Regions from separate parts of the Neobacillus sp. plas4 genome, predicted to be linked through region 1. Evidence: riboswitches for the same ligand, from Rfam matches in the RefSeq annotation. Region 1 holds a riboswitch; the other holds the start of a gene.

Region 1 (11,481 bases):
TTTTTTAACATAAAGTGTGTGGTTGTAGAAATGACATTGTCGATAGTCGATAGCTTTTCAGATACAAAGCTGGCGATTTCACTCATGGTTTTGCCTTCAATGGTAATCGACAAGTCGTAGGCACCGGACATGAGATAAAGCGAAGTAACCTCAGGAAAACGATAAATTCTTTCCGCTACTTCATCAAAACCCACTCCGCGTTTCGGTGTCACCTTTACTTCAATCATCGCAACAATACTATCCTTGCCAGCCACCTTGCTCCAATCAATCAAAGCAGAATAACTCACAATCACCTTCTCATCCTCAAGCCTCTTAATAATTGCATTAACATCCTCAACACTCGAATTCACCATCAAAGCAATATCCTCAACAGGAATCTTATGATTCTCCTCCAAAATCGAAAGAATCTCCAGCTCCTCACCAGTTAACTTCATATAACATCCCTCACATTCCTAAACTAATAATACATATCATACATCTTTTTTTGAATAAATAAAATATGCTTCGGTGCAGCTGCGGTGTTGTGGTGCCATTGTGGTGCCTGTCACCGCTCGTGGACACTGTCCACCCCAGACGGACAGTAAAGATTAACTCTCTACTTTTTTGATTTGGTTTCATGTTCTTTTTTGATCATATACCGTAAGACGGCGGCTAGTCCGGCTCCGTGTTTGAATTGCCCGCTATTTATTAACTGGTTTAGCTCAGTCATTTCAATTGCATGCAGGTCAATTTGTTCTGTGGCTTCTAGCTTTTGCTCTTTTTGAATTAGGTTGGTTGCAGCAAAAAGAAATATTTGTTCACTTGTTGACCCGGGTGAGGGGAATACACTACCTAGGTCTATCCAGTTAGCTGCCAGGAAGCCTGTTTCTTCCTCTAGCTCTCTTTTGGCTGCAGAGAGTGGATCTTTGTCGTCAGGGTCAATGGCTCCTGCAGGTAATTCCCATTGCCATTCCTTCACAGCATGACGGTATTGTCGGATACAAATAACCCTTCCATCGTCCGTAATTGGTAATATACAAACACCATTTGAGAAATTCACATAAGAAAAGTGCATATCTGTACGATTAGGCAACGTTACATCTTCTTGTATGATTTCAAATCGATCAACTTGGACGTTCTGAACTTTGTTAATTTTCCACTCCACTACTAGCACCTCAGTCATTCTATTTTTCTCTATTTTTGCTTAAGTATGGGGGAAACTCAAGGGAAAAACGAGAGAAAATTGGATTAGTAAAATGGTTTTTTATTTACATTGAATGGTTTCGATGAATTATTCCAGAAAAGATTTGCCATCCCTATTGCAATAAAAACACCAATTAAATCAAAGCCGATATCAAAAATCCGGCCGCCTCGGGTGAAATATAGTTGAAGAAACTCGGTTAGAGCTGCAAAGGAGGCGGAAATAATCATAGCGGTTGATTTTGATTTGAACTTTATTAACAAAAGATGGGTAAGAATTTGAAAGACGACCGAATGACCCAACTTTTGTAACAGCAAACGTTCGCTAAGATGGTAAGGTACTAAAAACTCAAAAAAACGAGGATGACCATCCCATTGAAACCTCACCACACCAGAAGAAACCAACTCATGAAAACTCGCAGTACAAGTAAAAATAAAAATAGCCATCATCCATACGAAAATTACCATACTCCTCATCGTTCAACCCACTCCTTCTAAACCAAGTCTGAACGGGTAAAAGAGGTTTCATTCATAAATGGATGAATAAATGGATGAATAAACGGATGCATAAATGGTACAATTTGCATAAATGGTGACAGGCACCCAAAACGACTGCACCAATAGGGAGGTTTTTTTTATGGCGATTAGAAAGTTGGAGCATGTTGGTGTTATGGTGAGTGATTTGGAGATTTCTATTGATTTTTATCAAAATGTTTTAGGTTTGGATTTACTGGATAAGTTTGCAGCAAGTCCTGCTGTGAATTTGGCGTTTTTAGGTGACCGTGAAAGCGGTCAGGTTATTGTGGAACTTATTGCGGAAGAAAACAATTCCTTCCCTGACGAAGGGAAGGTTCATCATATAGCCTTTACGGTTGACTCTATTGATGAAGAGATCGAACGTCTTAAAGGGTTAAAGGTCCCGTTTAGTAACAATGAAATTTCTACTTTAGCAAATGGTAGCAAGTATATATTCTTTAAAGGCCCTGATGGTGAAACTCTCGAGCTTTTTCAGCCGACAGCACAGTAATCTTACTGAATTGATAGGGACGATCTGCTAAATATGGGAGTGTGCAATATATGAAAGTAATGGGGTTAGAAAAAGAGAGGGTTCGTGACTTTGTTGCCTATTGCAAGAAGCACCGGAAGGAATTGGATGATTCCTATTTATATGATATTGATTTAGAGAAGTTTGAGGTGACGGTTGAAAATCCTACATATGTTCTTATAAATGAGCAGGAGGAAATTATTGGAGCTGCCTCGTTCGTGTTAGATGATTATCATAAACGGGGAAAAAGGGCGCGTTTTCGAATTTTCCATTCGGAAATGGAGAATATTCAATTTTATCAAGAAATGCTGCAGGCCCTTTTAACACATACAACAGACTTGGAAAAGATATTTATCTTTATACCAGTTACAAATAAAAAATTGATAGAGATGATCGAAGGATTGAAGTTTTCTGTTGAAAGATTTTCTTTCCTCCTTGTAAGAGAAGATTTAGAAGTACCTCATGTTCATTTGCCTGATGGATATGAGCTTCGAGCTTTTCGCCCGGGAGAGGATGAAGAAAATTGGCGCCAAGTTCGGAATGCAGCTTTTGCAACCCTTAAAGGCAGTGAAACACCGATTACCATCGAAGGTGTTGCAGAATTGCTAACCCATCAAGACTACCTTGAAGGCGGCATGATGCTCCTTTTCCATCAGGGAAATCCTGTAGGGGTTATTAGAGGTGCCGATGATGAATATGAGGATGCTCCTATTATGAACATTGGGCCAGTCGCAATCCTACCTGCGTATCAAGGCAGCGGTTTAGGTCGAATATTGCTAAGGGCGGCTTTGGAATTTGCCAAGGAAAGTGGCTATAAACGTACCATTCTTAGTGTAAATGGAGAGAATGAACGGGCAAAAGCACTCTATATTCAGGAAGGTTTTAAACAGGTAGAGGCTGTTGCCTGTTATCATTATTTTGTTTAAAGGCCGCCGTGTTTTAAATCAGCGTTTTTCTATTTTTTTAGAGAAAGGCGCTTATTCGTTTTTCCAACCCTGTTTTGAGTTTACTATGATCGTCAGTTTATTCCTCATAATTTTTATTTATTTTTTTACGTTCCATTATCCCGTTAAGTTCCATATGCTTTATTAATAAGGGGTGAATGTAATGAAAAATGATCAATTTGACACAGAGACGTTAAAGCACATTCGGAGCCGGCTTGATACCATTTATTCGATAGCCAAGAAAAATTACAACGACAACCCTGAATTAATGGATACGATTGAAGGTTTAGCTCAAGTAGCTCTTATGTTTGCAAACATTAAACTACAGGAAGTAACCGATCTCGAAGAGACAAAAAGCCCTCAGGGATACATCCTGGCAAAGCTTTCTAACTCGTACTCTAGAATGACAGAGTATGAAAAACACAAGGTTAAAGACTTTCCAAAGTGGAAACTGTAATGAATCCAATACGTAGGGAAAAAAAACAGGAACTATCCTTTTATTCGGACAGTTCCTGTTTTTTTAACATTAGTAAACCGTATGAGTGTTTTTGCTTAGAGCCCCTAATTCACAAAGAATCGCGGCGTCACTATTTTCACACCAAGGCTCTTTCACTTTTCATTCTTCAAAAATAAAGATCATAATTCCCGTTTCTTTTACCCGCTGGTTCGCTGAAGGGATATTGAACCATCCACCTTTATACGTCATCCAGCCTGTATACCGAACCACTAATTTATTTCCCTGCTCAATCATATCATCGATTTCCCATTTATCCTCTTGAAAAACAGAACGATACGAACTCATGAAATCCTTCATTTTATCTCTTGAATTATCGCCATTTCTAGATTGATACACAAAGTCAGGTGTGGTTAGTTCATCTATCACACGTAGATTACCCTCAGTAAAGTATTCATGAAACCATCTTTTCCACGGTTGTCTTTTTTTCAATACTGACCATAATTTCTCCTCCGGACTTAACCATTTTTTTAAAATTTTAGCAAAAATACTATGAATAGGGATTATGGGCGATCATTTTCAGATTGCTTTTCGAGGTAAGAAAAATCGAGTTTTCTTTTTTTACCCGATGTAGTCAACACCATTTCAAGGCTTTACACATTCTTAATAGAGTATATGTATTGGGTAAGTTGTGAATAAGGAAATTAATGGGGAAAATTGTCTAACGATTATCACCATTGGCAGGCAGGAAATAACACCACCAAAAAGGAAATCATAACTTGTTCGTAATTAGGAACGATTTGAGGTGATAGTATATTGGTTTTGCTCTTTCATTATTTATCTATCTTAAATATTTTTGACGCCTTCATCACTTACTTTGGCTTAGAGAACTCTTACATACAAGAAATGAACCCATTGATGAGTAGAATCTATGAAGCAGACCCGGCACTGTTTATCATTTTAAAGCTGGCCTTTTCGCTGTGTCTTTACTTGTTTATTTTTTTAAAAAAGGTACCATCATCATCGCTTATTAAGGGACTAACAGTATTTGCTACAAGTTTCTATACATTGATTTTTTTCCTGCATTGCTACTGGCTCATTGTCCTAATTTAGGTGCCTCGCTTTTATAAGAAGGCACTTTTTCTATTGGGGGTCGCTGATTAATCATTTTCCATGTTTCTTATGTACCTTAATCCATTTCCAAATGAACGATATAGTATGTTAACCTAGCATAATTATGTATAATAAAAAGAAATTGGGGTTTGCATAATACGAGATACATAGAAAATATTAAGAGGAGAGAGCCATGAAGAAGTTTAGAGTGGCGGGTTCTATCATTGGAATTCTAGCATGTATAATAGGAGTTTATTTTTATTTAAATGATGATGGCGGGCTAAAATTGAATGTAAAGAAAAATGACCCCGTTACGACGAAAGAGGCCCAAACTAAAATTGAAAAGGGTTTTGAAGCACCTCTGTCTAGTAAAGTAGTGGAGGAATATGAATCGATGAGTGAAGGGAAATTAATCCAAGAGGTCCACAATATGACCCACCAAAAGGTGAAGGCCGACAAAAAATGGGGAGCATCTGAAATAACCGCTGAAAAAGTCGAGAAACTCTATGAAGTCATTAAAAACAAAGACTTTAAAAAAAGCAGTAACAAACAAATGCTGCTGGACATCTTGGAACCTTGGAGAATAAAAGACTTCACCAACGCCGTAAACGCTCACAACCGCATATGGAACTATCAAAACGGAAACATCGGAAAAGCCACCCGGCTCCTCACCCCGAAAGAAGAACTAAAATATATAGAAGATGAATTTAGATAAAAGTGATATTGACGATGACAGTGGGTGGTGGCAGTTAATGGTGACAGTTAATGGTGACAGGCACCGCTCGTGGACACTGTCCGTCTGAGGTGGACAGTGCGAATTACAAGGAACTTCGTTAATATTAGGTAGAAGCTGGACATAACCTTTAGTAATGGGAGTCTTTATTTAAAGGAGAAACAGATGTCTAGAAAATCGCCGAAGTTAAAAGGGTTTGTAATGGGAGTGGCACTGCTCGTATGTATGGTTATAATTTATATGCTAATCAAGGGAGCTGTGATGACGCCGGATAAACAGGCGGCAGCTGTTATTGAGGAGTTTTACATGTATGAACAAGAAGGGGAATTTTCCTCGTCCTGGAACCTTTTTCATTCAACGATGAAGGAAAGGTTCGGCAAAGGAGCTTACATTCAAGACCGAGCGCATGTTTTCATGAATCATTTTGGTGTGGAGACCTTCGCCTTTTCTAGGGGTGAACCTGAACATATCAAAGAATGGAAAATGTCCAAAACAGGACCTGCCATGAAAAATGTCTACAAAATTATCGTCACCCAAACTTATAAAGGAAAATACGGAAACTTCAATCTGGAGCAGGAAGTCTTTGCAGTTATGGAAAAAGAGGAATGGAAGATTGCTTGGGATTATAATCAGTAAATTGCTGTGACAAATTGCAGTGACAATTACGTTGTCAAATAAGGTGACAGGCACCGCCGTTGGCGGTGCCTGTCACCTTTTATGCACTTTTCTAGCTTTATGCATATTTAAATGTATATTCACTTTTGCGTTGCTGTATATTTTTCCACGCTGACCCGGCCCGAGAAGAAGGTGGCTCCTGCGCCCATGTCGGCGATTCGGTCTGGTGTGAGGGTGTTTACCTGTTGTTTTGTGCCTTCTAAATCTGCCCAGAGTCCTTGGGTGACGACTACCCCTGGAAGGACATTTTCTCCTACACTCACCTTTAGCAGGCATTCACCGCGCTGGTTCCAAACACGGACCTGGTCCCCATCTACTATACCTGACGCCTCGGCATCTTTCCTATGCATATGCAATCGAGGTTCTTTTTCAAGGTCGATGTGCTTTTGAATATTTGAGAAAGTTGAGTTTAAGAAATTATGATTTGGAGCTGGAACAAAATGATAAGGATGATCTCCATCATGAACGATTGGGATATAGGTTGGCAGTGGAGGATATCCATTTGCCTTCATCCGCTTTGAATACAACTCTATTTTCCCGCTTGGTGTTCGCAGCTTGCCAGGAAACAAGGGTGTCACCTTTGCTTTTACAAACTGCTTTTCCAGTAAGGTTTCATAATCTACTTCACCCAAATATGGGCTAGGCGCTCGCTCGACGGCCTGCTTAATCATTTCGCCTTCAGTTTCCTCAAATGCTGCCTCTTCAAATCCCATTCCTTTTGCCAGCAGGCGGAAAACATCGACATTCGATTTTGACTCTCCATATTGTTCTATGACTGGCTGCTGAATTTGTATAAAATGATGCCAGTAGGACGTATAAATGTCCGTATTCTCAAAAGACGATGTTGCAGGTAATACAATATCAGCGTATTTTGCAGTTTCGGTTAAAAATAAATCATGAGCAACCACGAATAAATCCTCGCGTTCGAGACCTTTTCTCACTTTTTGGCCTTCTGGTGCAACCACTGCAGGGTTACTGCTGTAAACAAAAAGTGATTTTACTGGAGGATCTAATGTCAGCAGAGCCTCCCCGAGCTGATTCATGTTAATTGTCCGTGTCTGTTTATTTTTTAATAATCTTGGCAGCTGCAATTGTAACGAGTTAATAGTAAGATATCCTGAATTGCCTTTAATCGCACCGCCGCCTTTGATAAGCCATTGACCTGTTAATGCCGGAAGACAAGAAACCGTTCGGACAAACATGCCGCCATTGTCATGATGCTGCGGCCCGTTACCAATTCGAATAAATGAGGGGGAGGTTTGACCATACATTCTAGCAAGTTTATAAATATCCTCAACGGGAACCCCGGTTATCTCTGAAACTGTCATAGGATCGTACTGAATGACATGCTCGCGCAGTTCTTCATAACCGACAGTATATTGCTGGAGGAAGGAAACATCCACCATGTTTTCAGCAAATAAAATATGCATAATTCCAAGAGCTAGAGCACTATCGGTACCCGGTAAAATAGGAATAAACCAATCTGCCAATCTGCCAGTTTGATTTTTATGAACGTCAATCACGACAATTTTGGCGCCATTTTCCTTCCGTGCTTTTTGAGCTAATACCATTTGGTGCATATTGGTGCTTGCAGCATTAATCCCCCAAAACAGGATGAGCTTCGAATGAATCGTATCTTCTGGATCGGTTCCAAAACTGCCACCCATCGTATATTGATAGCCGACAGCGCCGGCAGATGAACAAATACTCCGGTCAAGCTGTGACGCACCCAAACGGTTGAAGAATCGACGGTCCATTCCTTCTGCATTCAGTCGGCCCATGTTTCCATAAAAGCTATAAGGAAGGATGCTTTCAGGTCCGTCCGTTTCGATTAGCTTTTTCCACTTGGAGGTTATCGTTTCAATCGCTTCCTCCCAGCTAATCCGTTCAAATCTACCTTCTCCCTTTGATCCTATTCGCTTCATCGGATATCTTAATCTGTTTTCATCATAAATCCGTTCCGTCATATTACGAACCTTATTACAGATATTCCCCTTGGTCACAGGATGCTCCGGGTCGCCCTCCACCTTAACCACTTTTCCATCAACCTTTTGTAAGAGCAATCCACACTGATCCGGACAATCCAACGGGCAGACAGATTTGAAAATTCCATCCTGCTTCATCCTCACAAAACCCCTCTTTCACGGTGCCTGTCACCAAAGTTGAAACGCAGTTTCAACCATTTATACATCATTGTATATTTTTTTATCATATGACAGCTTATTAGGTTAGGCAAGTGAATATAATCTTGGATAGAATAAATAGATTTAGAGTGTTATTGGCAAATAATTATTTCCGAATAAATTCATAAGAAATGAATTGTTGTGCTTTTATAGAACAGTTAAAGGTAAAATACCAACCATTATTTTATGACTCTATATGCTCTCCGTTCAGCATATTCGGAACAAGGAATACAAACCTTAATAACCTTCCCGTTATCATCAATATAACTCCTTAAAGGTCTAACCTTCCGCTTACAGAACACACATCTATTGAAAAAAATATCCCAAAAAGCCATCGATCTTCCCCCATATAAAAAGTCCTGTTTTATATTATTCTAGTGGAGTCCTTGAAGTGTCCGCCTGGGGTGGACAATGTCCACGGGGGGTGCCTGTCACCATTTATACATCATTTATGCATCCATGCATAAACGGTGACAGGCACCAAATCACATCACCATATCTCTTTACAAGTTGAAAGATTTATCTTAAGATTATGGCAACAATGAAAATTGCATACGGTTTTTGCACTAGGGGAGCTTTTGGCTGAGAGGATGTTTGTCCGACCCTTATGACCCGATCTAGATAATACTAGCGTGGGGAAGTGCAGGAGAAGCTTATCATGAACTTTTAATGATGATATGATTCGACTGCATCCCCATGGGGTGCAGTTTTTTTGTTGCCAAAAAATGAATGGGGGAATAAGTATGTCTAATTTTTGCGGTACGAGTGAAATTACGGGAGCACGGTTTTCAATTTATCCAATGTCTGATAGGTTTGTAAATATTATTTTATTAGCACTTAAAGAAGTAGATACATCAAAGGTTTGGATGGAAACGGACGATGTAAGCACATGTGTGCGCGGAAGATCTGAGCACGTATTTGATGTGGTAAAAGCTATTTTCCTAGAATCATCAAAAAACGGCGATCATGTTGTTCTTCAAGCAACTTTTTCAAATGGCTGTCCAGGGGATTCAGCGGGTGATGTTTATCTTTCGGAAAGCCCTGAACGTTTAAACGAAGAAAAATCACTACATATCCAACAAGAAGTCGCGGTCCAATTTGCACTCTATCCAATGGGGATCCCTACCTACATGAATGTCATCATGGATGCAGTAAAACTTGGCCAAGAACAAGGTACTTTCACTAAAGGTGTTCACTACGCATCAAGACTTGATGGTAATGCAAACAAAGTATTTAAAACGCTGGAGGATGCTTTTCAAGTTGCACACGAAAGTGATTCAACCCATATTGTAATGACGGTTGCGATGTCGGCCAACAGTCCATCCAAAAAGGGGGATAAATAAATGCTCGCAAAATGGAAATTACGTGAAGTCATCGTTTTATCCGTACTTGCTGTTGTTTTTGCAGTCGTTTATCTTTTGTTCCTCCAGCTCGGAAATGTCCTATTCGGACTTTTCGGATTGATTGGCTATGACATGATTTTCGGAATTTGGTTCATCGTCTCGATTATTGCTGCCTATATTATCCGTAAGCCTGGAGCAGCGTTCCTCTCAGAAACCGTTGCGGCAACCGTTGAAGTCATGCTAGGAAATGCCGTAGGACCGCAGTTAATCGTTTCCGGCATGATCCAAGGTTTAGGTGCCGAAGCAGTCTTTGCAGCAACGAAATGGAAGAACTATTCCACTTGGGTTTTAATGGCAGCAGGAATGGGCTCGTCGGTGTTTAGCTTTGCTTGGGGCTTTTATGTATCAGGATTTGCGGCACTTTCGCCAGGTTATGTCACAGCCATGTTCTTTGTTCGCCTATTGAGTGGAGCATTACTGGCAGGGTTACTTGGCAAGTATCTAAGTGAAGGGCTGGCAAAAACAGGTGCCTTAAACAGTTTTCCGTTAGGAAAGGAATACAAACGCAATGTCACCATTTAGGCATCAAATTGAAGCTGAGGGGTTGGGATTCAGCTATGAAGACCGTGAAATTTTCACAGATCTAACGTTTTCAGTCGAAAAAAATCAAGCTCTTTTACTCCTAGGTCCAAGCGGCTCTGGAAAAAGTACGCTTGCCTTCTGCCTCAATAAGTTGTACCCAGAAGCTGTTGATGGTGTATTGAAGGGGAGCCTAACGTTTGAAGGAAAAAAGCTGGATGAGTTTAAACCAGGTGAACTGAACCAAAAAATAGGAATTGTGTTTCAAGACCCGGAAAGCCAATTCTGTATGCTGACGGTGGAAGAGGAAGTGGCGTTTGGCTTGGAGAACTTCCATGTGCCGCGCCAAGAAATGGAAGCAAAGATTCACTATGCCCTGGCTCTGGTGGGGTTGCAGGATGAGAAAAAAACGGTTATCCATACACTTTCGGGAGGGCAAAAGCAGAAACTTGCACTTGCCTGCGTGTTGGCCCTCCAACCGGAGGTCATTATTCTTGATGAGCCGACGGCGAACCTAGATCCGCTGTCGAGCACGGAACTGGTTGAGACAATCACTATGTTAAGGAACGAGCATCCGTTTACACTGATTGTCATTGAACACAAATTGGATGATTGGGTAGAGATGATGGACCGCTGTCTCGTCATTGATTCAAGTGGAATGGTGCTTTTCGATGGAACGCCAGCAGAATGTTTTGGTGAATTCACACCATATTTACAAAAAGAAGGCATTTGGCTGCCAAAAGTAGTGGAAGCAGCGATGGCAGCTAAAAAGGCTGGTATTTTTAAAGGGGAAAGACTTCCGCTCCGAAAGCAAGAATTAATAGCGGGGCTTAAGAATTCGGCTGATTTTCTTAAAAAATCAAACCCTGCCACTGTTAAAGATGAACCACTCCTTGAAGTCAAGGGTCTCTTTGCCCGCGGGTACTTAAAAAATATTCATTTAAGTATACGTAAAGGAGAGCTGACTGCACTTGTTGGTGCGAATGGTTCTGGAAAGACGACGTTATCAAAATGTTTAGCAGGACTCATTCCGCTTACGCAAGGAGAAATCCACTTTTGCGACGTTCCACTCTCCAAATGGAGGGAGAAGGAATTATATAAAAAGCTGGGATATGTGTTTCAAAATCCGGAGCATCAGTTTATTACCGATAGTGTTTATGAGGAAATTGCCTTTGGCTTGGAAGACCCCGCAGCCGTGAAATCCATTCTTGAAAAAATGGGGCTGCTTAAACA
Region 2 (11,481 bases), 2.3 Mb from region 1:
GCTTTTGCCATTTTTACCGGATCCTTTGCTGCCGATACAGCCGTATTTAATAATACAGCATCGGCTCCTAATTCCATAGCCAATGCGGCATCAGCTGGTGAGCCAATACCAGCATCCACGATAACGGGAACAACCGCTTGTTCGATAATAAAGCTAAGGTTGACAGGATTGATGATACCTTGACCAGAACCTATTGGCGAGGCACCTGGCATGATAGCATGACAGCCTGCTTCTTGAAGTTTCCTAGCTAAAACTACATCGTCAGAGGTATAGGGGAGGACAATAAAGCCTTCCTTCACCAATTCTTCCGTTGCCTCTAGGGTTTCAATCGGGTCAGGAAGTAAGGTTTTATCACAGCCGATCACTTCCACTTTAATCATATCGCATAGGCCTGAAGCTTTCGCTAGTTTTGCGATGCGGACAGCCTCTGCTGCTGTTTTCGCTCCTGCAGTATTTGGCAGCAGACTATATTTATTGGTATCTAGCTGTTCTAAAAAATTCGGCTGGCTTGCTTCAAAAATATTCATTCGTCTAACTGCAAACGTAAGAATTTCTGCTTCGGAAACTTCCACTGCTTCCTTTTGGATTTCAAAGCTTGGATACTTTCCTGTTCCAAGCAACAAACGAGATTGAAAGGATAATGAACCTATTTTTAACATATCAACCGCCTCCTACAAAATGGACTATTTCGATTCGATCTTTATCTGATAATCTAGTACTTTGGTGTTCAACCTTGTTTACGATTTCACCGTTTACTTCCACAACAACGACCTTATTATGGATTTCATAATGTTCCAGAACATCGGAAATACATACTACATGTTCTGGTAATTGGATTAACTCCCCATTTAATATTACCCTCATGTTTTTACCTCCTACCGTACTTTTTCTTTGTATCTTTCTAATTGAAAAGCTGAGAGTAGATCATCATTTAGCAAATTGCCTGCTACTAAATCAGCTACTAGTTTCCCTGTAATAGGGCTTAATAAAATCCCATTTCTAAAATGCCCAGCAGCAACAAATAACCCCTGCCATCTTGGATGCTCACCAATATAAGGAAGTCCATCTCCTGTCTGTGGCCGAATTCCAGACCATACTCGCTCCCATGCCGCATCCTTAATCTCCGGAACCAGTTGAGTGGCTCTTTCTATTAAACTTGCGATACCCTTAGGTGTAACACTGTTATCATATGTATTTTCAATCATGGTCGCACCGATATAAATTTCCCCATTACGTTTTGGTACGAGATAACATCGTTTATCCGAAAAAATCGTTGTGTTGATAATCGGCTCTTCTGTTCTAACGGAAAAGCATTCGCCTTTTACTGGATACACACGAATATCAATTCCAGCTTCACGCATTAATTTTGCAGACCAAGCTCCAGTGGCGACGACAACTTGATCACAATTTACAATGCCATTAGTGGTAATAACGCCTTTTACCTGACTATTTTCAAATTTAAATGAAAGGACCTCAGTATTTTGACGTATTTCCGCTCCAAAATTGACTGCCGCTTTTGCAAAAGCTTGTGTTAACTTTGCTGGCTGCACATGACCATCATTCGGGAGATACATCCCACCAGCTAAACTCGGTGACAGTGATGGCTCCATTTCTCTTACTTCCTTTGTATCCAGCCATTTTATTTCTGGATCCCAATTCCTTTGAAAGGTGACCTGTTTTTTTACTTCTAATGCGATTTCTTCTGATTCTGCAATTTTTAACATTCCTTTATTCACATACTCGATATCGACTCCGCTGTATTCAAATAACTCACTAGAGAGATCAGAAAACATCTTCTGACTTTTTAAAGCCATCTGGAATAAGGGACCGTCTTGTTCCAGCTCCGCTTGTGCCGCCAGCATTCCTGCAGCTGCACTTGAAGCTTGGCACCCCAATTGATTTTTCTCAATAATGATTACTTTTCTTCCTATCTTTGATAGCTGATAGGCAATCGAGGCTCCGTTAATTCCTCCTCCGATTATGGCAACATCAAAAGAATTTTCCATTTTATTCACCTCCATTATTTAATGCCTTACGATAAGCCTTTACTGCCAATAATGGGTCACGCGCTTCTAAAACACCTGACATGACAGCAATCCCATTTGCCCCTTCCTTTAGAACTTGCTCCGTATTATCAGGTGTTATCCCTCCAATGGCAATAACATCAATATCTAAATTTGATAGCTTTTTTACTTCCTCAAGACCGTTTGGGATCTTATCTGGTTTTGATTGAGAATGGAAAACATGTCCGTATAGAACGTAATCTGCACCCTTCTCTTTTGCTTTTAGACCTTCATGATAGGAATGGATAGAACTCCCTATCCTAAGCTGAGGAAAGTTTTCTTTTACACTTGCTGCATCTAAACTATGAAAGGCTAATTGAACGCCTCTGGCCCCTGTTACGAATGCAACATCTACCCGGTCATTAATCATGATCTTTGACAGTGATATGTTATTTTCTGTTAAAAGTTCTACTGTTTCAAATAGTTCCCTAGCAGTTTTTTGTTTTTCTCGTATATGAATTGCAGTTATATATGGATGAATATCACTTACAATTTCCCCTAACTGTTCGATTGCCATTTTACCATTGGATATAATATGTAACTCTTTCTCTTTAATACTCGTTAAAATACAAGTCCCCTCCTATTTGAAGATGCTACTTTTCAATGAAATCAAGTAAACAACAAAAAACCACTTCCTAAAGTAAGAAAGTGGTCGAAAAATTTGAAATAAAGCATTTGCTCTCCAAATATCGAATTTCCCACTTCCCTACGCTGGTATAACCCAGATCAGGTTCATAGAGTCCCGAAGTAGACACTTCAATCTCAGCCTTTTAAAAAGGCACCTCTAGCGGATTTGATTCATTTATTCATTTGAATTAATTACCTTACATGGTTAATGTTAGCACGTTGATTAGAAATGTCAAACTATTTCTTTCCACGAAACAATAGCTGCAAAATCTAGTGATTTTACAAAACAAAAAACACTCACAATCATTGATTCAACATTTGTGAGTGTTTGTAAGAAGACGATGGAAGACACTACCTTAAATTAAGACCTTGTGTCATTCCCCCATCAACTTCTAAAACTGTCCCAGTTATATAACTTGATGCATCAGAAGCAAAAAACAATACAGTATTTGCAATTTCCTCTTGTTTCCCAATTCTACCTAATGGAACTTTTTTAAGCATCCTCTCTTTTATTTTAGGATCCATGGAATGTAATAATGGAGTGTCAATTGTTCCAGGAGCGACGCAATTAACTGTAATATAAGGTGCAAGTTCTAATGAAGCAGTCTTAGTTAAACTTACTACACCAGCTTTGGAGGCTGAATAATTTGCTTGACCAAAATTACCTTTATAAGCTATGGATGAAAGGTTTACAACTTTGCCATATTTATTTTCTATCATATATGGGGCTACAGTTTGTAAAACAAAAAATAACCCCTTTAAATTTACGTTCATTACCGTATCCCAATCTTCCTCGGACATATTTACAAGTCTAACATCTCTAAAAATCCCAGCATTATTAATGTTATAATTGCTACTTTATTTTTTAATTCCAAAGTATATACCCCTCTCGATTTACTTTTGTGCTAGAATAATTTTACAACATATTAACGGAATTCCGTTAATCATACGAATTATCAGGAAACTCAAACCATTTCCATTCATTACTTTGTTAGCTTATATACTATACAATAATTACATAGACCGCAGTCACAAACTGACGTCTCTAACACATCACATCATTATTCAATTATCCACACAAAGGAAGCCTGCTGATGGAAAAGCGCCGTCCTGCTCCCACTGCGGGTAGTTTGGTTCATCTTCATGAATTTCTAGTCCATTCATAATTGAACAGGGCGGAGTATGGTAAACCCACCCTGTTCTAACTATACTGACATCTACTCTTCAAACTTTATTCTATCGATGCACGGTCAAATGTAGCTGGGTTAGAAATTGGTGATATTTCTCCGTCTTTAGCCTGAGGAATCGTCTTACTAGTCAATCCAAAGTAGTTGCCCTTACTAAACTTCATGCTTGAATGAATGGAGTCTTCCCAGTTATCAAAATGGTAGAATGACTGAAGAAAATTATCCCAAGTTAAATCATCACCATTCCTCTTAATCTCTTCGACTAATAGTTCAGCTGCACCCCAGCCTGTCATAGATGAACCAACTAGAGGATCATTCGGATAATCCTGACTTTATCGTTCAACAAAAGCCTGCAGTTGTGGTTGTCTGTTCTTTATTTCATCTTTTAGCATTATTTGCTTCGTTGATATATTTATTCTCTATCTTTGTTTCAATCTGTTCTAGCAGCTTTCTATCTTTTTCTATTTCTTTTATATTTTCTAATGTTAACTGATAAAGGCTCTGTTTTCTCATAGATCTGGACATTAAATTTTTCCTGCTCCTTTTTTTATCTTAAGCTATCAATTTATACTCTATTAAGACAGTTCAATTTGTTAAGAGTTCCACAGCCAAAAATGGCTCTTCTTCGTCATTTTATCTGAAATTCGCAATTTCAGACCTTACATGGAAATGAACAACTTTATTAATTTTGTACTTTGACTTTATCCCAGTTATAAATAGAGTGGATTTAGTCATAAATTCTTTTTTGATTACAGCTCTTTAGAAAAAATTTTACATTTAGAGTTGATAATATTTCATAATATTGCAATAATTCTGCAAATTAAAATTGAGCTATTTGTAGCTAGGATTTAACTGAAGTTGATTCAGGTATATTTATTTTGGGTTCGGTATTTATAGCTGAATCACTATATTTTTCTTGTACAAATATATATGCAAGAGCTACAATTATACCCGGAATGGCAAATATTAAAAAGTTTACTTGAAATGGTAAACTCATGGATATCAAGATTCCACCAACGGCCGGGCCTGCTATACCTCCAATCCTTCCGATTCCCAATGTCCACCCAATACCAGTGGAACGCATGGTGGGAGGATAAAATTGTGAGATATAACCGTATGTGGTTAATTGAGTACCTGTCGTAGTAGCTCCTGCAAGGGCAATTAGTAGATAAAGGATGTAAATATTTCCACCTAAGCCCAATAAAATAAGGGACAATGCTCCCACAATAGCGAAAATAATTACTACTTTTCTACCACTCCATCGATCAGATATCCATCCTCCAACAATAGTGCCTATGATAGCTCCAAAGTTTAATACCAATAAAAACATTAAACTGGAGTTAAGTGCATACCCTGCTTCAGTCATTAATTTAGGAAGCCATGTATTTAGTCCGTAAATCATTAATAAGCACATTGCAGAAGCAATCCAAAACATAATTGTACTTAAAGATCTCCTATCGGAAAATAGTTTCATCATTGGTATTTCTGATTTCTTTGGAACTTTTATTTCATACTGGTCTTCTTCTTTAGAATTAAATTCCGGATTAACTTTTTTCAAAATGTAACTAATTTTATCCTTTTGATTTTTTGCTAAATAAAAGCTTGGCGAATCCGGAAGATATTTATATAAAAATGGAATTGAAAGGACAGGAAGTGCACCCACTAAAAACATCACTTTCCAGCCAAATTCAGGAATCAAAACAATGGCTATCCCTGCTGATATTACTCCTCCTAAACAATAACCGCTTGTCATGATAGATATGAATGTACTACGGACCTTTTTTGGAGAATATTCTGTTGTGAGAGCAATGAGAACCGGAACTACTCCACCCATCCCAATTCCGGCAATAAAACGGTAAATGCCAAACATAGTGGGATTATTTACAAAACACACTAAACCTGTAAATATAGAAAATAATGCTGTAGAAAATATGATAACATTTTTCCAGCCAAACTTATCTGCTACTGGACTAACAAATAACATTCCAAACATAAGACCGAACATTGTGTAACTCCCAATTACTCCTGCTTGAAGCGCTGTAATAGACCATTCCTCCATCAGTATAGGAACTACTGATCCGTATACTACAATATCATAACCATCAAATATTATTAAAAAAGAACACCAAAATAACACACCCAAATGAAAGCGATTAACTTTACTTTCATCAATTATTTTACCAACATCTATTGTACGCATTTACATGTCCCCCTTTATACTCAATTATTACTTTGGCTTATACCTAAAATGAAAATGCTTTTAACTCCCCGATACTTTGATAGAATCTTTGATGTATACCTATTTTCGCCTAAAAAATTGAAAACGCATTCATTATTTTCTGCAATCATGGCACTCAAACTTTTTTCCATCCAGCTTCGGCTATTACCGTTTTGCAAACAGACTCATCGTACCTCTTGATACTCCTAAAAGACTCTCGGAATTAGTTTTTCCTGAAAGCTCTAGTCCTTTGGCTAGTCCCTTTTATTTTTTCACCTTCCTTCTCGTGGGTTAAAGACGGTTGTAATCCAACTCTCCGATAATCTCCTTTGCACCACTGATAAGATCCTCAATTATGTCATATACACTTCTAATATTTTCTATTAAGCCCACTCCTTGACCACAACTTAATAACTCACTGTTTCTGGAAGATATTAAAAACTTGATTTCATTTCGGTCTGCACCATTATTTATTAATCTATCTATCTCATAATACAAATTATTCTTTAATAATCTAATTCCTAAAACTCCCTTTGCAGCAATGGCAGTATCCGCAGCTCCTGAGTTAAGCAACATTTCTTTATATAAACTACTTGCTTTTTGAGCTTCCTTACTTGTTAAAAAAACAGTTCCAAGACTGACTCCTGAAGCTCCAAGAATAAAAGAGGATAAATAACCTCGTGCATCTCCGATCCCACCCGCTGCTATCACAGGTATATTTACTGAATCGACCACTTGTGGGATAAGAGCTATCGTCCCAATTTCATATGGTGAGGCTGCTCCGCCTGATTCAAACCCTTCTGCAATTACCGCATCAACACCTACATCCTCTGCTTTTTTAGCTTGTTTAGGGCTAGGTACAACATGTATTACTATGCATCCTGCTGCCTTCAAACGTTCTGTATATAATTGACAATCTCCTGCTGCAGTAATGATTACTTTTACCCTTTCTTTAATCACCGTCTCTACTAGTTCTTCAGTGTGATCAAAAATAAGGGGGATATTTACTGCAAAAGGTTTATCCGTTAATTCTCGAATTCTTTTTATTTGTTCTGATAAAGACTTGCTCGTCTCCATAGCACCCGCTATTGTTCCAAGTCCACCAGCATTAGATACTGCTGCTGCCAATACCGCATCAGAAATTCCAGCCATACCGGCCAAAAGTATAGGATGCTTAATCCCCAAAAGTGTGCCTATATTTTTTGTTCTCATACCCACCATCCTATTCATTAAAGTAATTATCTTAAAATATTATTAATCTAATTACTTAGTACTTTAGTGCTGTGTTCTGGGGATAATGGTCTGTTAACAAGATCATCCTTCAATAGTTTCCCAGTAAAATTGTAAGGAATAGCTTCAATAAATTCTACCCAACTTGGTCGTTTGAAATTTGCTATTCGTCCTGTACACCAATCGTAAACATCTTTTGGTGTTAATGTGTTACCTGGCTTTAAGACTACAAATGCTTTAACAGCCTCTCCCCAGTTCGAATCTGGTACTCCTACAACTGCAGCCTCCTGAATTGCAGGATGTTCCCTAAGACAAGACTCAACCTCTTTAGGATAAACATTCAATCCACCTGGTTTTATCAGATATTTCTTTCTGTCAACCATATACAGATAGCCGTCTTCATCTTCCCTACAAATATCCCCGGTATGATGCCAACCATTTTTAAATGTTTCTTCTGTAGCAGCGTTATTATTCCAGTACCCTTGCATGATTGATGGTCCTCTAAGAACGAGTTCACCTTTTTCACCTAAATTCACTTCATTGTCATCTTCATCTACGAGCTTCCATTCAAAATTTGCAACTGGCTTTCCACAGGAAGTTGGACGTTCAAGTTGTTCTTCTAGGCCAATTGAAGAAATAACATCACCAGCTTCGGACTGAGCATAGATCCCAAGAAAGTCGCATTTTAGGATATCCGTTATTCCTCGAATAACTTCCATAGAATCTAGTGCTGCAGGAGCAACTATGAATTTTAATGAAGAGATCTCAAATGGCGATTGTTTTTGAAAATTAATTATTTCCGATGTTAATGGTGGAGCTATTAGTGTACTGGTACAATGATGACGTTTTATATTTTCTACTATTAAAGGTATCTCTGTCTTCTTCAAAAGAACATTAGTAGCTCCCATTTGAAAATATGCAAAGAAAAACCCAAGGTCCCCTACATGATAAAATGGCAACGCATTCAACCAACAGTCACTAGCTTCTATACCACATCTCATTGTTATATTATAATTACTTGCTAAAAATGCTCCATGACTTATCATACATCCTTTTGGCTTTCCTGTTGTTCCACTCGTGTAACAAATCATCAAGGTATCTTTTGAATTTATATCATATTGATTTACTGGTTCATCCTTAGTTGAGACTGATATTAATGAATGATAATCTACCAAATTTAACTCTGGATTATTTTCAGTTGTTATGATTATATTCTCCATTAAGTTCCTCGCTTTTGGCTCAAGCAATGTTAGCGTATCACTGTCAGCAAAAACAACTTTTGCTCCAGAATCAGATAAAATAAAGGTGACATCTTGAGGGAGTATTCGTAAATTAATTGGAACTACAATCGCACCTAACTTAGCAGCAGCAAAGTAAACTTCAGCCAGTTCAAATGAATTTGGAAGTAATGTCGCAATTCTTGTACCTTTCGCTATACCTATACTTTTTAGGGCGTTAGCAAGTTGATTAACACGATGATTAAATTCCTTAAATGTTAAAAAACGATCATCCATAATCAAAGCTTTACTGTTTGCATAAAGTTTTGCATTCCGAAGTGGTAAACTGCCAATATTAAAATTATGAACCAACATTAACAACTCCTTTTTAATTTACTCGACTTTCGCACATAGAAAGACCCATGATCCCTTGATATAACTTGTTAAAGAATCAAACCATTAATAACTTTCTATCTATAACTAATGCAAATTCCATGCCAAGTGTTGAATGCTAAATAATAAAGCGATTTTCATCAAAGTGTAAATTATTGTTAACGGAAGGGTTGTAAATAGTAAAATTATTAACAATTTTCCGCTAACTCTTTCGATTCTTTTTTTATGGCTCTGTACCCGTATCTGAAAAACAATATAATCGTAGTGAATATTACCTCAAAAAGGTTCCTCTAGCAAATGCGTTGATCAATTGGATCAAGTACAAGCCAAAAAAACAGGCGTCGCTTTTGAGGAAGTGCGCGAGCAAATAGAAAGCTCCATTCCTATGCCACTGGAAAGAGAGACGGGTTACCTATCACCCATCCCTCTTTCTCTACTAACAGATCGAAACTTTTCATTAATACCCTTTGAATTCAGGCTCTCTCTTATCTGAAAAAGCACCTAAGCCTTCCCGGAAATCATGTGATTGTGTATGATTTTTTAGAGCCAACAGTTCTTGTCTTAGCGCAATGTCTAGTGATTGATCTAAGCCATCGGTCACTAGTCGCTTGATTTCTTTTAAGACAAGTGGACTTTTTGCTGATATTTTCACTGCTATTTTCTGTACAGCTTCTTCAAGTTCTTCAGCAGGCACGACATCATGTACAAATCCATAATCTTTCCATACCTCAGCAGGCAGCATGTCTCCAGTAAGTAATAGATATTTGGCGCGATTAATCCCTATTTCTCTAGGTAATCTGACAGCACCGCCTCCTCCAGGAAGAACACCAAAGTTGGCATGACCGTCTCCTATTTTTACCTTATCAGAAGCTACAACGACATCTGCTGTCATCGCAATTTCTAAGCCCCCAGCAACTGTGACACCGTTTAGTGCTACGATAAGCGGTTTGGATAATTGATTTAATTTATTAAATAGTTCTTCCGCGCAGTCTAATAAGCTTTTTTGTCCATTCGGGCCTTTATCTAAATCTTCTAGGAGTTCTTTTAAATCAGCACCAGCACAGAATGCTTTACCTTTTCCAGATAATACAACTACCCGAATTTCATCATTTTGTTCAATCTCTTTTAGCACTTCAAGTAACTCTGTTATTAGTTTTTTTGATAAAGAGTTCAGCTCTTTTGGTCGATTTAAATAAATCCAAGCAGATTGCTGCATTTTTTCATAGATAATTTCTTCATATTTCATTTTGTATATCCCCTTTTTATTATTGTTATTTAACTAATAATGCAGACATTTCAGCTTTTAAAACTTGAATTCCATCATTTTTGTACGTAGTAAGTAATATTGTCACTTCTCTAGACTTCCTTTTAGATGAATTAGACAATTGATGGATCATATGACTTTCTAAGCTGGTATTTTAGTAGTTTCCCAGATGTGTTTCTCGGCAGACTATCTACAAATATTACTTTTTTTGGCGCTTTATAGCTTGCTAAGTTTTCTTTAACAAATGCGATTAATGCTTCTTCCGTTAGAAGGGAATCAGCAGCTGTGGCCACAATTGCAGTCACCACCTCGCCCCATTTAGCATCTGGCGTTCCGATAACTGCCGCTTCGAGTACTTCAGGATGTGCAGATAATGTATTTTCCACTTCGATTGAATAAACATTTTCCCCACCACTAATAATCATATCTTTATTGCGATCGACTAATTGAATATAGCCATCTCCATCTCTTACAGCCAAATCCCCTGAGTACACATACCCATCTATAATTGTATTAGCTGTTGCTTCTGGATTCTTATAATATTCCTTCAGTTGAGAAGGTGCCTTCATAATAATTTCGCCGACTTCCCCTACTTCAACTGATTTCCCTTCTGGATTAACAATATCGAATAATGTAAACATCGTGGTACCTTTTCCTGACTTTCCAATACCAGCGTGTTCTTTATGATCTTCTGGATAAAGCATTAATGCTGCTGGACCCGTTTCCGTTTGACCACATAAACTATAAAATTTATTGGTTCCAAAAAAGTCAATAGCCCTACTTACATCGCTCCCTGACATAGGAGCTGCACCGTAAATCATCTTTTCAATAGATGTAAAATCGAAATCATCTTCTTTAGGTACTTGAAGAAAAGCTTTATACATTGTAGGTACACCCAATACTGCCGTAATATTATACTTAGCGATATCCTTTAGTATTAACTTCGGATTAAACTCTCTATAAATAACACCAAACCCTCCAACATAGAATTGAGGGAGTAGGCATACAGCCAGCTGTGCAGCATGGAAAAATGGAGCGAAATGCAGCCATCTCTCCTTTGGGTGATACCCTAGAGACGCAATGTATTGTATAACTACAGATCTTACGGCTTTATGATCAAATAGTGCTCCCTTTGGGTTACCAGTTGTACCTGAGGTATACAACATATGACAATGATCTGTCCCTAAAATCTTCGTGCCAGGATTTTGCGTGTTTGTGGAAAGTATGTCTTGATAAGATTTGAATGCTTTATTCGTCGTTTCAGGTACAGAAATTAAGTTTT

The links. A riboswitch is a leader RNA that binds a small molecule or an ion and turns the genes downstream of it on or off. The one in region 1 is predicted to bind thiamine pyrophosphate.
Region 2: it holds a riboswitch for thiamine pyrophosphate, as region 1 does, so the genes downstream of both, AC2TFD_RS14120 (thiamine phosphate synthase) here and AC2TFD_RS25955 (YkoF family thiamine/hydroxymethylpyrimidine-binding protein) in region 1, are expected to answer to the same signal.

The regions. Positions count from the first base shown of each region.
Region 1 covers NZ_CM170152.1:5,134,734-5,146,214, reverse strand. The annotation lists gene AC2TFD_RS26010 (Lrp/AsnC family transcriptional regulator) at 1-434, opposite strand, end outside; gene AC2TFD_RS26005 (NUDIX hydrolase) at 596-1,162, opposite strand; gene AC2TFD_RS26000 (VanZ family protein) at 1,228-1,656, opposite strand; gene AC2TFD_RS25995 (VOC family protein) at 1,817-2,206, shown strand; gene AC2TFD_RS25990 (GNAT family N-acetyltransferase) at 2,257-3,150, shown strand; gene AC2TFD_RS25985 (hypothetical protein) at 3,332-3,625, shown strand; gene AC2TFD_RS25980 (ester cyclase) at 3,785-4,114, opposite strand; gene AC2TFD_RS25975 (DUF5658 family protein) at 4,439-4,735, shown strand; gene AC2TFD_RS25970 (DUF6241 domain-containing protein) at 4,929-5,450, shown strand; gene AC2TFD_RS25965 (hypothetical protein) at 5,634-6,104, shown strand; gene AC2TFD_RS25960 (molybdopterin-containing oxidoreductase family protein) at 6,224-8,266, opposite strand; TPP riboswitch at 8,885-8,982, shown strand; gene AC2TFD_RS25955 (YkoF family thiamine/hydroxymethylpyrimidine-binding protein) at 9,070-9,669, shown strand; gene AC2TFD_RS25950 (ECF transporter S component) at 9,670-10,251, shown strand; gene AC2TFD_RS25945 (ABC transporter ATP-binding protein) at 10,238-11,481, shown strand, end outside.
Region 2 covers NZ_CM170152.1:2,822,856-2,834,336, reverse strand. The annotation lists gene AC2TFD_RS14135 (thiazole synthase) at 1-659, opposite strand, end outside; gene thiS (sulfur carrier protein ThiS) at 661-864, opposite strand; gene thiO (glycine oxidase ThiO) at 876-2,006, opposite strand; gene AC2TFD_RS14120 (thiamine phosphate synthase) at 2,008-2,580, opposite strand; TPP riboswitch at 2,750-2,859, opposite strand; gene AC2TFD_RS14115 (SDR family oxidoreductase) at 3,042-3,533, opposite strand; gene AC2TFD_RS14110 (hypothetical protein) at 3,922-4,170, opposite strand; gene AC2TFD_RS14105 (FbpB family small basic protein) at 4,256-4,402, opposite strand; gene AC2TFD_RS14100 (MFS transporter) at 4,719-6,077, opposite strand; gene AC2TFD_RS14095 (NAD(P)H-dependent flavin oxidoreductase) at 6,387-7,307, opposite strand; gene AC2TFD_RS14090 (class I adenylate-forming enzyme family protein) at 7,355-8,917, opposite strand; gene AC2TFD_RS14085 (enoyl-CoA hydratase/isomerase family protein) at 9,393-10,181, opposite strand; gene AC2TFD_RS14080 (class I adenylate-forming enzyme family protein) at 10,313-11,481, opposite strand, start outside.